2 regions of the Streptomyces sp. NPDC053755 genome follow, and region 2 is predicted to be linked to the other one. Evidence: riboswitches for the same ligand, from Rfam matches in the RefSeq annotation. Region 2 holds a riboswitch; the other holds the start of a gene.
What was found. A riboswitch is a leader RNA that binds a small molecule or an ion and turns the genes downstream of it on or off. The one in region 2 is predicted to bind cobalamin.

Region 1: another riboswitch for cobalamin. It lies ahead of cobN (cobaltochelatase subunit CobN); the one in region 2 lies ahead of AB0K65_RS27170 (ABC transporter substrate-binding protein).

The regions. Positions count from the first base shown of each region.
Region 1 covers NZ_JBFASK010000001.1:286,074-291,282, forward strand. Annotated here, with positions in the region: gene cobN (cobaltochelatase subunit CobN) at 1-2,845, opposite strand, end outside; cobalamin riboswitch at 2,880-3,025, opposite strand; gene cobG (precorrin-3B synthase) at 3,066-4,415, shown strand; gene AB0K65_RS01280 (precorrin-8X methylmutase) at 4,430-5,065, shown strand; gene AB0K65_RS01285 (precorrin-2 C(20)-methyltransferase) at 5,062-5,209, shown strand, end outside.
Region 2 covers NZ_JBFASK010000036.1:35,153-40,361, reverse strand. Annotated here, with positions in the region: gene AB0K65_RS27175 (iron ABC transporter permease) at 1-798, opposite strand, end outside; gene AB0K65_RS27170 (ABC transporter substrate-binding protein) at 816-1,799, opposite strand; cobalamin riboswitch at 1,946-2,129, opposite strand; gene AB0K65_RS27165 (methyltransferase domain-containing protein) at 2,273-2,911, shown strand; gene AB0K65_RS27160 (hypothetical protein) at 3,052-4,371, shown strand; gene AB0K65_RS27155 (hypothetical protein) at 4,460-4,924, shown strand; partial or broken gene AB0K65_RS27150 (cation:proton antiporter) at 4,989-5,209, opposite strand, start outside.

The DNA of each region.
Region 1 (5,209 bases), on a different contig from region 2:
GGGCGTGCGCCCGTACGTAGTTGGCGTCGGCCGGCTCGTCGAGGGCGGCCGCGAGCCGGACGGCGTCGTCCAGGAGACCGATGACGTGCGGGAACGCGTCGCGGAAGAAACCGGAGATCCGCAGGGTGACGTCGATGCGGGGGCGGCCCAGCTCGGCGAGCGGGATCGGCTCCAGGCCGTTGACGCGCCGGGACGCCTCGTCCCACAGCGGCCGGACGCCCAGCAGCGCCAGCGCCTCCGCCACGTCGTCGCCGGCCGTGCGCATGGCGCTCGTGCCCCACAGGGAGAGACCGACCGAGGTCGGCCAGGTGCCGTTGTCGGTGCGGTAGCGCTCCAGGAGGGAGTCGGCGAGCGCCTGACCGGTCTCCCACGCGAGGCGGGAGGGGACGGCCTTGGGGTCGACGGAGTAGAAGTTCCGGCCGGTCGGCAGCACGTTGACCAGTCCGCGCAGCGGCGAGCCCGACGGCCCGGCCGGTACGAAGCCGCCGTTCAACGCGTGTACGGCGTGCGTGAGTTCGTTCGTGGTGCCGGCGAGCCGGGGCACGACCTGCTCGCAGGCGAAGCGCAGGACGTCCGCGACCTCGGGGCCGTATCCGCCGGCGATCCCGGCGACGGCGTCCACGGACCAGTCCGCGGCCTCCAGCGCCTCGACCAGCTCCCTGGCCTTCTCCTCCGCCTCGTCCGCGGTCCGCAGCGTCGCGGCCGACTCGTCGAGCCCCAGGGCCTCGCGGAGGCCGGGGAGCGCCTGCGTGCCGCCCCAGATCTGCCGGGCGCGCAGGATCGACAGCACGAGGTTGACCCGCGCCTCGCCCTTCGGCGCCCCGCCGAGCACGTGCAGACCGTCCCTGATCTGCGCGTCCTTGACCTCGCAGAGCCAGCCGTCGACGTGCAGCAGGAAGTCGTCGAAGCCGTCGTCGTCGGGCCGGTCCTCCATCCCCAGGTCGTGGTCGAGCTTGGCGGCCTGGATCAGCGTCCAGATCTGGGCGCGGATCGCCGGCAGCTTCGAGGGGTCCATGGAGGAGATCTGCGCGTACTCGTCGAGCAGCTGCTCCAGGCGCGCGATGTCGCCGTAGGAGTCGGCGCGGGCCATCGGCGGCACCAGGTGGTCGACGAGCGTGGCGTGCACCCGCCGCTTGGCCTGGGTGCCCTCCCCCGGGTCGTTGACCAGGAAGGGGTAGACCAGCGGGAGGTCGCCGAGAGCGGCGTCCGGGCCGCAGGCGGCGGAGAGGCCGGCGTTCTTGCCGGGCAGCCACTCGAGGTTGCCGTGCTTGCCGAGGTGGACCATCGCGTCCGCCCCGAAGCCGCCGTCCTCGGCGCGGGCGGCGATCCAGCGGTAGGCGGCGAGGTAGTGGTGGGACGGCGGAAGATCGGGATCGTGGTAGATCGCGATCGGGTTCTCGCCGAAGCCGCGCGGCGGCTGGATGAGGATCAGCAGGTTCCCGCGCCGCAGGGCCGCGAGGACGATGTCGCCCTCCGGGTTGCGGGAGCGGTCCAGGAACATCTCGCCGGGCGCCGGGCCCCAGTGCTCCTCGACGTGGCGGCGCAGCTCCTCGGGCAGGGTCGCGTACCAGCGCTTGTAGTCGGCCGCCGGGATGCGGACGGGGTTGCGGGCGAGCTGCTCCTCCGTCAGCCAGTCCCGGTCGTGGCCGCCGGCCTCGATCAGGGCGTAGATCAGCTCGTCGCCGTCGCCGGAGACCAGACCGGGGATCTCGTCCTCGGGCCCGAAGTCGTACCCCTCCTCGCGCAGGCGCCGCAGCAGCGCCACGGCGGAGGCGGGGGTGTCGAGACCGACCGCGTTGCCGATCCGGGAGTGCTTGGTCGGGTACGCGGAGAGGACCAGGGCGAGCTTCTTCTCGGCGTTCGGGATGTGCCGCAGGCGGGCGTGGCGGACGGCGATCCCGGCGACGCGGGCCGCGCGCTCGGCGTCGGCGACGTACGCGGGCAGGCCGTCCTCGTCGATCTCCTTGAAGGAGAACGGGACGGTGATCAGCCGGCCGTCGAACTCGGGGACGGCGACCTGGCCGGCGGCGTCCAGCGGGGAGAGCCCCTCGTCGCTCTCCTCCCAGGCCGCGCGCGAGCCGGTGAGGCAGAGCGCCTGGAGGATCGGCACGTCGAGGGCGGCGAGCGCGCCGGCGTCCCAGGCCTCCTCGTCCCCGCCCGCCTGGGCCTCGGCGGGCTTGGTGCCGCCGGCCGCGAGGACGGTGGTGACGATCGCGTCGGCGCCGCGCAGCCGGTCGAGCAGCTCGGGCTCGGGAGCGCGCAGGGAGGCGACGTACAGCGGGAGCGGGCGGGCGCCGGCGTCCTCGAGGGCGTCGCACAGGGCGCCGATGAAGGCGGTGTTTCCGCTCATGTGGTGGGCGCGGTAGTAGAGCACGGCGACCGTGGGGCCGTCGGCGTTCCCCGGCTCGCGCTCCAGGGGCCCCCAGGTGGGGGCGGCGGCCGGGGCCTCGAAGCCGTGGCCGGTGAGCAGCACGGTGTCGGCGAGGAACCGGGCGAGCTGCTCCAGGTTGTCCGGGCCGCCGTGCGCCAGGTAGGCGTGGGCCTCGGTGGCCACGCCGATGGGGACCGTGGAGGCCTCCATGAGCTGCGCGTCGGGGGCCTGTTCGCCGCTGAGGACGACCACGGGACGGGCCTGGCCCTCGGCGAGGAGGGCGTCCAGTCCGTCCTCCCACGCGCGCAGCCCGCCGAGGAGGCGGACGACGACGAGGTCGGTGTCGTCGAGGAGGCCCGGCAGCTCGTCGAGGCCGAGGCGGGAGGGGTTGGCGAACCGGTAGGCGACCGGGCCGCCGGCCGCGCGGGCGCTGAGCAGGTCGGTGTCGGAGTGCGACAGCAACAGAATTCGCATGCGAGCGCAGGCCTTCCTCGGGGTTGTCCGCGCCCCGGGTGGTCGTGTGGACGGCGGGAGTTCCTGACTCACCCGGCCCCCGTTTCCGGGACGGGCTCACAGTGGCGGGACCGCGCCGGAATCTCACCGGGCTTCCTCCCCGGGGTCCTGGGACCCCATGCCGTCTGCATAGTAGATCCTGCGCGCGGCGGCCCGAAGGGTCGGCCGGATCCTCGTGGGTATGCTCGCCGCCATGCCGCCCACCCCACCCACAACGCCCAACCAGGGCGAACCTCTCATACGGGACCGTGGCGATGCCTGCCCCGGGGCGCTGCGACTGCACCCCGCCGACGACGGCCGCCTGGCGCGATTGCGCCTGCCCGCGGGAAAGTTGACGGCACGTCAGGTGCGGTGTCTGGCCCTGGCCGCGGACGAGCTGGGCGACGGCCGGATCAGCGTCACCTCACGGGGGAACGTGGAGCTGCGCGGCCTCGGCGAGGACTGCGGGGCGGCCCTCGCCGGGCTGCTGGCCCCGGCCGGACTGCTGCCCTCCGTGACCCACGAGCGCGTCCGGAACATCGTCGCCTCACCCCTGGCCGGAGTCGACGGAAACGGCTGCCAGGACGTGCAGTTGTGGGCGCGCGAGCTGGACGCCCTGCTGTGCTCGCGGGACTGGACGACGGCGCTTTCCGGTCGTTTTCTCTTCGCCCTGGACGACGGGCGCGACGACGTCGGCGGACTCGGCGCGGATGTGACGTTGTTCTCAACGTCCGGGCACTCCTCCGCCCTCTCCGCGCCGCCCGCGACCTCGTCACGGGCCTCCGGATCCGGCGCGCTGCTGCGGGTCGCCGGGTGCCGGGTCTTCCGGGTCGCGGCCGCCGACGCGCCCCGCGCCGCCCTCGCGGCCGCCGACGCCTTCCTGGCCGCCGCCCGCGAGGCCGGCACGGGCGCCTGGCGTGTGCGCGAACTCCCCGAGGGCGTCGCGCCGGACCTCGCGGCCGCGCTCGACCGCGCGGGCGTCCCGGCCGCACCCGTGGGGCCGGACGCTCCCGGCGCGGCGGGTCCGGACAGCGGCGGCGCGGCCCCGCTCCCCGGCGTCCACGCCCACCCCCTGACCGGGAAGCACGCCGTCGCCGTCGCCGTCCCGCTCGGCCGCCTCACCTCCGCGCAGCTGCGCGCCCTCGCTCCCGACGACGGCGACGACGGCGAGCTGCGGCTCACTCCGTGGCGCGGAGCCGTCGTGACCGGCCTCGCCGACCGCGCGGCCGCCGGGGCGCGGCTCGACGCCCTCGCCGAGGCCGGACTGATCACCCGCGCCGGCTCCCCGTGGCTCGGCGTGGGCGCGTGCACCGGACGGCCCGGGTGCGCCAAGTCGCTCGCCGACGTCCGGGCGGACGCGACCCCCGGCCACGGCGCGGGCGGGCTCCCCGTCCACTTCTCCGGCTGCGCACGGCGCTGCGGCCACCCCAAGGGCACCTGGGTCGACGTCGTCGCCACCGGCGACGGAACGTACGAGGTCGACGGCGTCCCCACCCCGAGAACGCAACTGGCGGCCGCTGTGGCGACAGCCCGTACACCCACCACGAGATGAGCGAGAGCAACAGGATGTTCGACTACGAGAAGGACGGCGCGGAGATCTACCGCCAGTCCTTTGCCACGATCCGCGCCGAGGCGGATCTCGCGGGTCTGCCCGCCGACGTCAGCCAGGTCGCGGTCCGGATGATCCACGCCTGCGGCATGGTCGACCTCGTCCGTGACCTCGCCTACTCGCCCGAGGTCGTCTCGCGCGCCCGCGCCGCCCTGCGCGCCGGCGCGCCGATCCTCTGCGACGCGCAGATGGTGGCCAGCGGGGTGACCCGCAAGCGGCTGCCCGCCGACAACGACGTGGTCTGCACCCTCTCCGACCCCTCCGTGCCCGCCCTCGCCGCCGAACTCGGCACGACCCGCAGCGCGGCGGCCCTGGAGCTGTGGCGCGACCGCCTCGAAGGCTCGGTCGTCGCCATCGGCAACGCGCCCACCGCCCTCTTCCGCCTCCTGGAGATGATCGAGCAGGGCGCCGGCCGCCCGGCGGCCGTCCTCGGCATACCGGTCGGCTTCATCGGCGCCGCCGAGTCCAAGGACGCGCTGGCCGCGCACGCCTCCGGCGTCGACCACCTCGTCGTCCGGGGACGGCGCGGCGGCAGCGCCATGACGGCCGCCGCCGTCAACGCGATCGCGACCGAGGCGGAGATCCAGGCATGAGCGGCAAGCTGTACGGGGTCGGGCTCGGCCCCGGCGACCCGAACCTGATGACCGTCGCCGCCGTGAGGGCCATCGCGGCCGCCGACGTGATCGCGTACCACTCGGCCCGCCACGGCCGGTCCATCGCCCGCTCCATCGCGGCCG
Region 2 (5,209 bases):
CAGCAGCAGGTTCAGCGAACGGGCCCGCGTCAGCAGGACCGCGATGCCCAGCGCGAGCGCGGCGCCCGGCAGCCACAGGGTGCCCCACTGGACACCGCCCAGCCCCCCGAGGGTCCAGGCGAGGACGGCCCGTGCCTCGTTGCCCCGGTCGCTGGTCAGCAGCAGGACGTCCATGACCGCCGTGAGGACGGAGGCGAACGCCACCCCCGACAGCACCAGGCGCACCGAGGTGATCCGGCCGCCGGACCGGGCCGTGGTGTACACGAGCAGGAGGGTCAGCAGGGCGCCGGCGAACGCGGCGGCCGACAGGGAGACCGGTCCGAAGAGGCTCACCCCGAAGACGATCACCGCGACGGCGCCCAGCGAGGCGCCCGAGGACACCCCCAGGAGGTACGGCTCCGCGAGGGGATTGCGCACGAGGGCCTGCATGGCGGTTCCCACCACCGCGAGCCCGGCGCCCGTCACCGCCCCCAGCAGCACGCGCGGGGCCCGCACGTCGAGCACGATGGTCTCGCGCGCCGACGACCAGGTGGGCTCCGACCAGTCGGCGAAGAGGGCGTGCGTCACGATGCCCCAGACCTGGCCGGGAGGCACGTGCACCGAGCCGACGGCCATGCCGGCCGTCATCGACGCCAGGAGCACGACCGCCAGGACGGCGAGGGCGACCGGGAAGGCGCGGCGGCGGGCCCCGGCCCCCCGGTGCGGGGCCGTGCCCCGCGCGGAGGCGCCCGGGGCGCCTGGATCCGCGGGCCGGGCGGGGGCGCCGGGGGAGACGGGGACGGAATCGGCGGCGGACACGGCGTCGGCCGGGGCCGTCACCGGAAGCGCTCGGGATGCAGCCCGCGGGCGAGGTCCTCCACCGCGTACGGCGCGCGGACCCCGACCAGGGTCGCGGTCAGCGGCAGCACCACGAAGCGCTTGTTCCGTACCGCCGGCACCTCGGCGAGGGCCGGCTGTGACAGCAGGAACTCCTTCTTCCGCTCGACGCTGTCCGCCCCCGCGTAGTCGTAGATGGCGATGACCTCCGGCTTGCGGGCGACGACCTGTTCCCAGGAGACGTCACCGAAGACGTCGTCCAGGTCGGCGAAGACGTTGGCGCCTCCGGCGAGCCGGATGACCTCGGTGCCGAGGCTCTTGCCCCCCGCGGTGAACGCGGACTTGTCGCCGCTGTCGTACACGAAGACGGGGACGGAGGGCGCGCCCTCGACGGCCTCCGTCGTCTTCGCGACGCGGCCCCGGAGGTCGGCCACCAGCGCGTCGGCGCGCTCCGGAACGCCGAAGAGCGAGCCGATCGCGCGGATCTCGTCGTACGTGTCCGTCATCGACACCTTCTTCTTCCCGCAGTACTCGCGGTTGAGATAGGTGTCGATGCCGGCGTCGGCGAACGCCTTCCGCGAGCGTCCCTCGTTCTCGGAGAACGCGCTGGCGTAGCCGCCGTAGACGAAGTCCGGTTCCGCGTCGAGGACGGACTCGAACGACGGCTCCTTCCTGGCCAGTTCCGGGATCGCCGCGAAGTCCTTCCGGAAAGCGGGCAGGACGTCCGAGTCGGGGAACGCCGTGCCGACCATCCGGTTCTTCAGCCCGAGGGCCAGCATCAGCTCCGCGGGGTGCTGGTGGATCGTCACCACCCGGGAGGGTGGCTTGTCGTACGTGGTGCGCGTACCGCAGTTGTCGACGGTGACGGGGAAGCCCTTGGCGGCCGGTGCGGGGCCCTTCGGGCCGGAGGCCGTGGACGGCGAGGTGCCGCAGCCGGTGAGCAGGACTCCCGACAGGGCGAGGGCCAGGGCCGCGGCGCGCACGGAGCGGCGTCGCGGACGGGCGGCCGGACGCCGGCGCGGGGTGGGGCATGTGCCGGGCGTACGAGGCGCCCCGGAGATGAGGGGCGTGCCGGGCACGCGGGACGTGCTGGGGTACAAGAAAAGCCTCCTGGGGAGTCCGCGCTCCTCGGATCGGGCCCGCGACAGGCCAGTTTCCTGACTCCCGGATCGGCGTACACCCCAGCCTTCCCACGCGTGCGCTCAGTGGCGTCTCGACGGGTGCACTCCCCGGTCACAGTGGCGGGACCGTGCCGGATTCGCACCGGCTTCCTGTCTCCCGTCGCGGTGATGACCAGGTGATCCTACGGTTCCGCGCGAGCGGAACGGAAGCGGGCACGCCCCGGGCCCCGCCGCGTAGTTGCCGAATCGGCAAGCATGTTTGACGTTTTTCCGCGCCTTGGCGACTCTGGGCCCAGGTGCCGCCGGCACTGCGCGACCATCCCGAAGGAGCCTTCATGCCGACCTCGCAGCCCACCGATCCGACGGAGTTCTGGGAAGAGCGCTACAGCACCAGCGCCCGCGTCTGGAGCGGCGACCCGAACCCGCTCCTCGTCCGTGAGGCGGCCGGCCTGGAGCCGGGCACCGCCCTGGACCTGGGCTGCGGTGAGGGAGGTGACGTGCTGTGGCTGGCCTCGCGCGGATGGCGGGTGACCGGCGTGGACATCTCCGCCACCGCCCTCGAGCGGGCGGCGGCCCACGCCGCCGAGGCGGGTCTCGCCGACCGCGTGGCCTTCGAGCGGCACGAACTCGGAGTGACCTTCCCCAAGGGCGAGTTCGGTCTGGTGAGCGCCCAGTTCCTCCAGTCGCCCGTCGCCCTGGACCAGGAGGGCGTGCTCAGGTCGGCCGCCGAAGCGGTCGCGCCGGGCGGCACCCTCCTCATCGCGATGCACGCCGCGTGGCCCTCCTGGATGGAGGAGCACGAGTACCCGTTCGACGCCGATTTCCCCACGCTCGAAGGCGTGCTCGCGATGCTCGACCTGTCGCACCCCTGGCGGGTGGACACCCTGGAGGGTGTGGAGCGCGCCCTGTCCTCGCCCGACGGCAGGTCCGGAACCCGGGTGGACAACGTGTGGCGGCTGACCCGTACCGCCTGAAACGAGCCGCCTGACCAGCCGCCCGGTCGGTGCGGCCCTCCCCACCCCGGCTCGCGCGCCGTCGCGAGGGGCGGCTCGGCCCCTCGCACACCTGTGTGATCATGACGGGTCGGGTCCGGACAGGACCCAGGGGAGGGAACATGGCGTACACGGACACCAACGGCATCGACCTGTCCGGCGTGACGGGCAGGCTGCTCCAGACCGTGGACCTGGTGAAGAACCCGGCTCCGCAGGCCATCGCGACGGACACCGTCAACGGGCACGTCTTCGTGCTCCAGGTGGAGAGCTCGGCCACGGCGTCGGCGGGCAACATGTACCTCAACCGCATCGACCGGCAGACCGGAGTGCGTACGGGCTCGATGCAGCTGAAGGGCTTCGGGCACGGTCTCGCCATGGGCGTGGAACCGGTCGGCGCCGACAGCCACGTCTGGACCGAGGTCGGCCCGCTCCATGTCACGAGCGGGGGCACGGCCTTCGGCAAGGCCGTCACGCGGTTCCGGTTCGAGGACGGGGCGGTGCTCGACGGAGCCGCGATCCCGCAGGAGCGGAAGTTCACCGCGCCCGGCAGCACCGCCGGCACCGGGCCTTCGACCGACCCGGTGAACGGCCTCCTGACGGTGATGTACCACCAGGGCGGCGAGCGCCGCTTCACGCGCTACGACCTGACCGGCGCCGCCGCCGGCGACTGGGCACCGGTGGGCCCGACGTTCACGGTGCCCGCCGGAGAGGACACCACCCCCGCGGTGCCGTCGCCCTACCCGCTGGAGCCGAAGCTCACCTTCCAGGGGTTCGCGAGCCTCGGTGACGTCCTGTACGTGTACCAGTGGGCGCCGTACGACAAGGACAAGGACCCGGCCCTTCCCAGCGAGTTCCCGGGGATCACGTTCCTCACCTCGTACTCGTGGACGACGGGACAGCGGCTCGACCGGCAGGTGGTCACGGGCGCCGACGGCCTCACGCGGCGGGAACCCGAGGGGCTCGCCGTCGAGGTCGACCCGGCGACGGGGGAGACACGCCTGCTGTTCGGGTTCAGCAACACCACGCCGGGCAGCGAGTTCGCCCGCGACGTCACGATCGGCTGGTACCCGACCAGGCCGGCCGTGGACGGGATCAAGGTGCTGTCGGACTGGGAGGACCTCGTCCTCGAAGCCGGGACCGCCCCGGGCGCCCAGCGCCCGCGCGGCCGCCTGATCGCCATGGCCGGCACCACCCACCTCCAGCTGCGCGGCACCCTGACCTGCTTTCCCGGCCTGACGGCGGACGGCAAGGTCGCCACGCTGCCGCACCGGCTGCGCCCCACCCGGCCGGCCCGCCAGAACGTGCCGCGGAACAACTTCCACGGGCGCTGCGTCTGCCGCGTCGAGGCGGACGTCCACGGCGCGCTCTGGGCGTACGGCGCCACCGCCGACAACGCCATCACGTGGATCGACCTCGACGGCGTCTCGGTCGCCTGGCGATGACGGCACGCCGTCCCGGTCGCCCACGGCCCCGGGCCGTCGCCGCCCCGCCCCCTCGCCGCCCCGTCCTACCCGATCCGGAGGATCGCGCATGAACCGCCCCACCACCAGCCGCCGTTCCCTGCTCGGAGCGGTGCTGGCCGCCCCGGCCGTCGCCGTCGGCACCCCGCTGCTGTCCGCCTCACCCGCCGCCGCGGCGGACGTACCGGAAGGGTGTCAGCTCCTGGTCGACTGGACGGACCTCACGCTCGCCCCGGGCGTCGTGGCCGAGGCGCCCGCGCAGGCACGGGTCATCCGGCTCGCGGGCACCGAGTACCTGCAACTGCGCGGCACGGTCACCTGCTCCTTCACCGGCGACGCCCAGCTGGGCACCCTGCCCGCCACGATCCGCCCGCCGAAGCTGACCCGCGGGATCTGCCCCCGCAACAACTACCAGGGCGTCAACGCCGTCCGCGTCGAGGCCAACACCCTGGGCGTCGTGACGGTCTTCGGGCCGCAGACGACCAACAAGGTCACCTGGATCCAGCTGGACAGCTTCTCTTCCGTCCTCCTCTGACCGAGCGGGACGACGACGGACCGGATCCGCGTGCCTCACCCCGCGCTTCCGGTCCGTCGCTCGCTCATGTCCTGCCGACGGGTCCCGCGTCGTCCACCGGCTCCAGCGCCTCCGAGAGGGTCTGGGCCCGGTCCGGCGTCGGCGTAGGGCCGGGGGTGCTCCCGCGGCGGCGCCCGGTGAGGTAGGTGGCGACCGGTCCGGTGTAGCGGGGCGTGAGCGGGCCGAGGATGACCAGGACGAGAGCGTACGCGGTGGCCAGGGGGCCGAGCGCGGGCTCGAATGCCC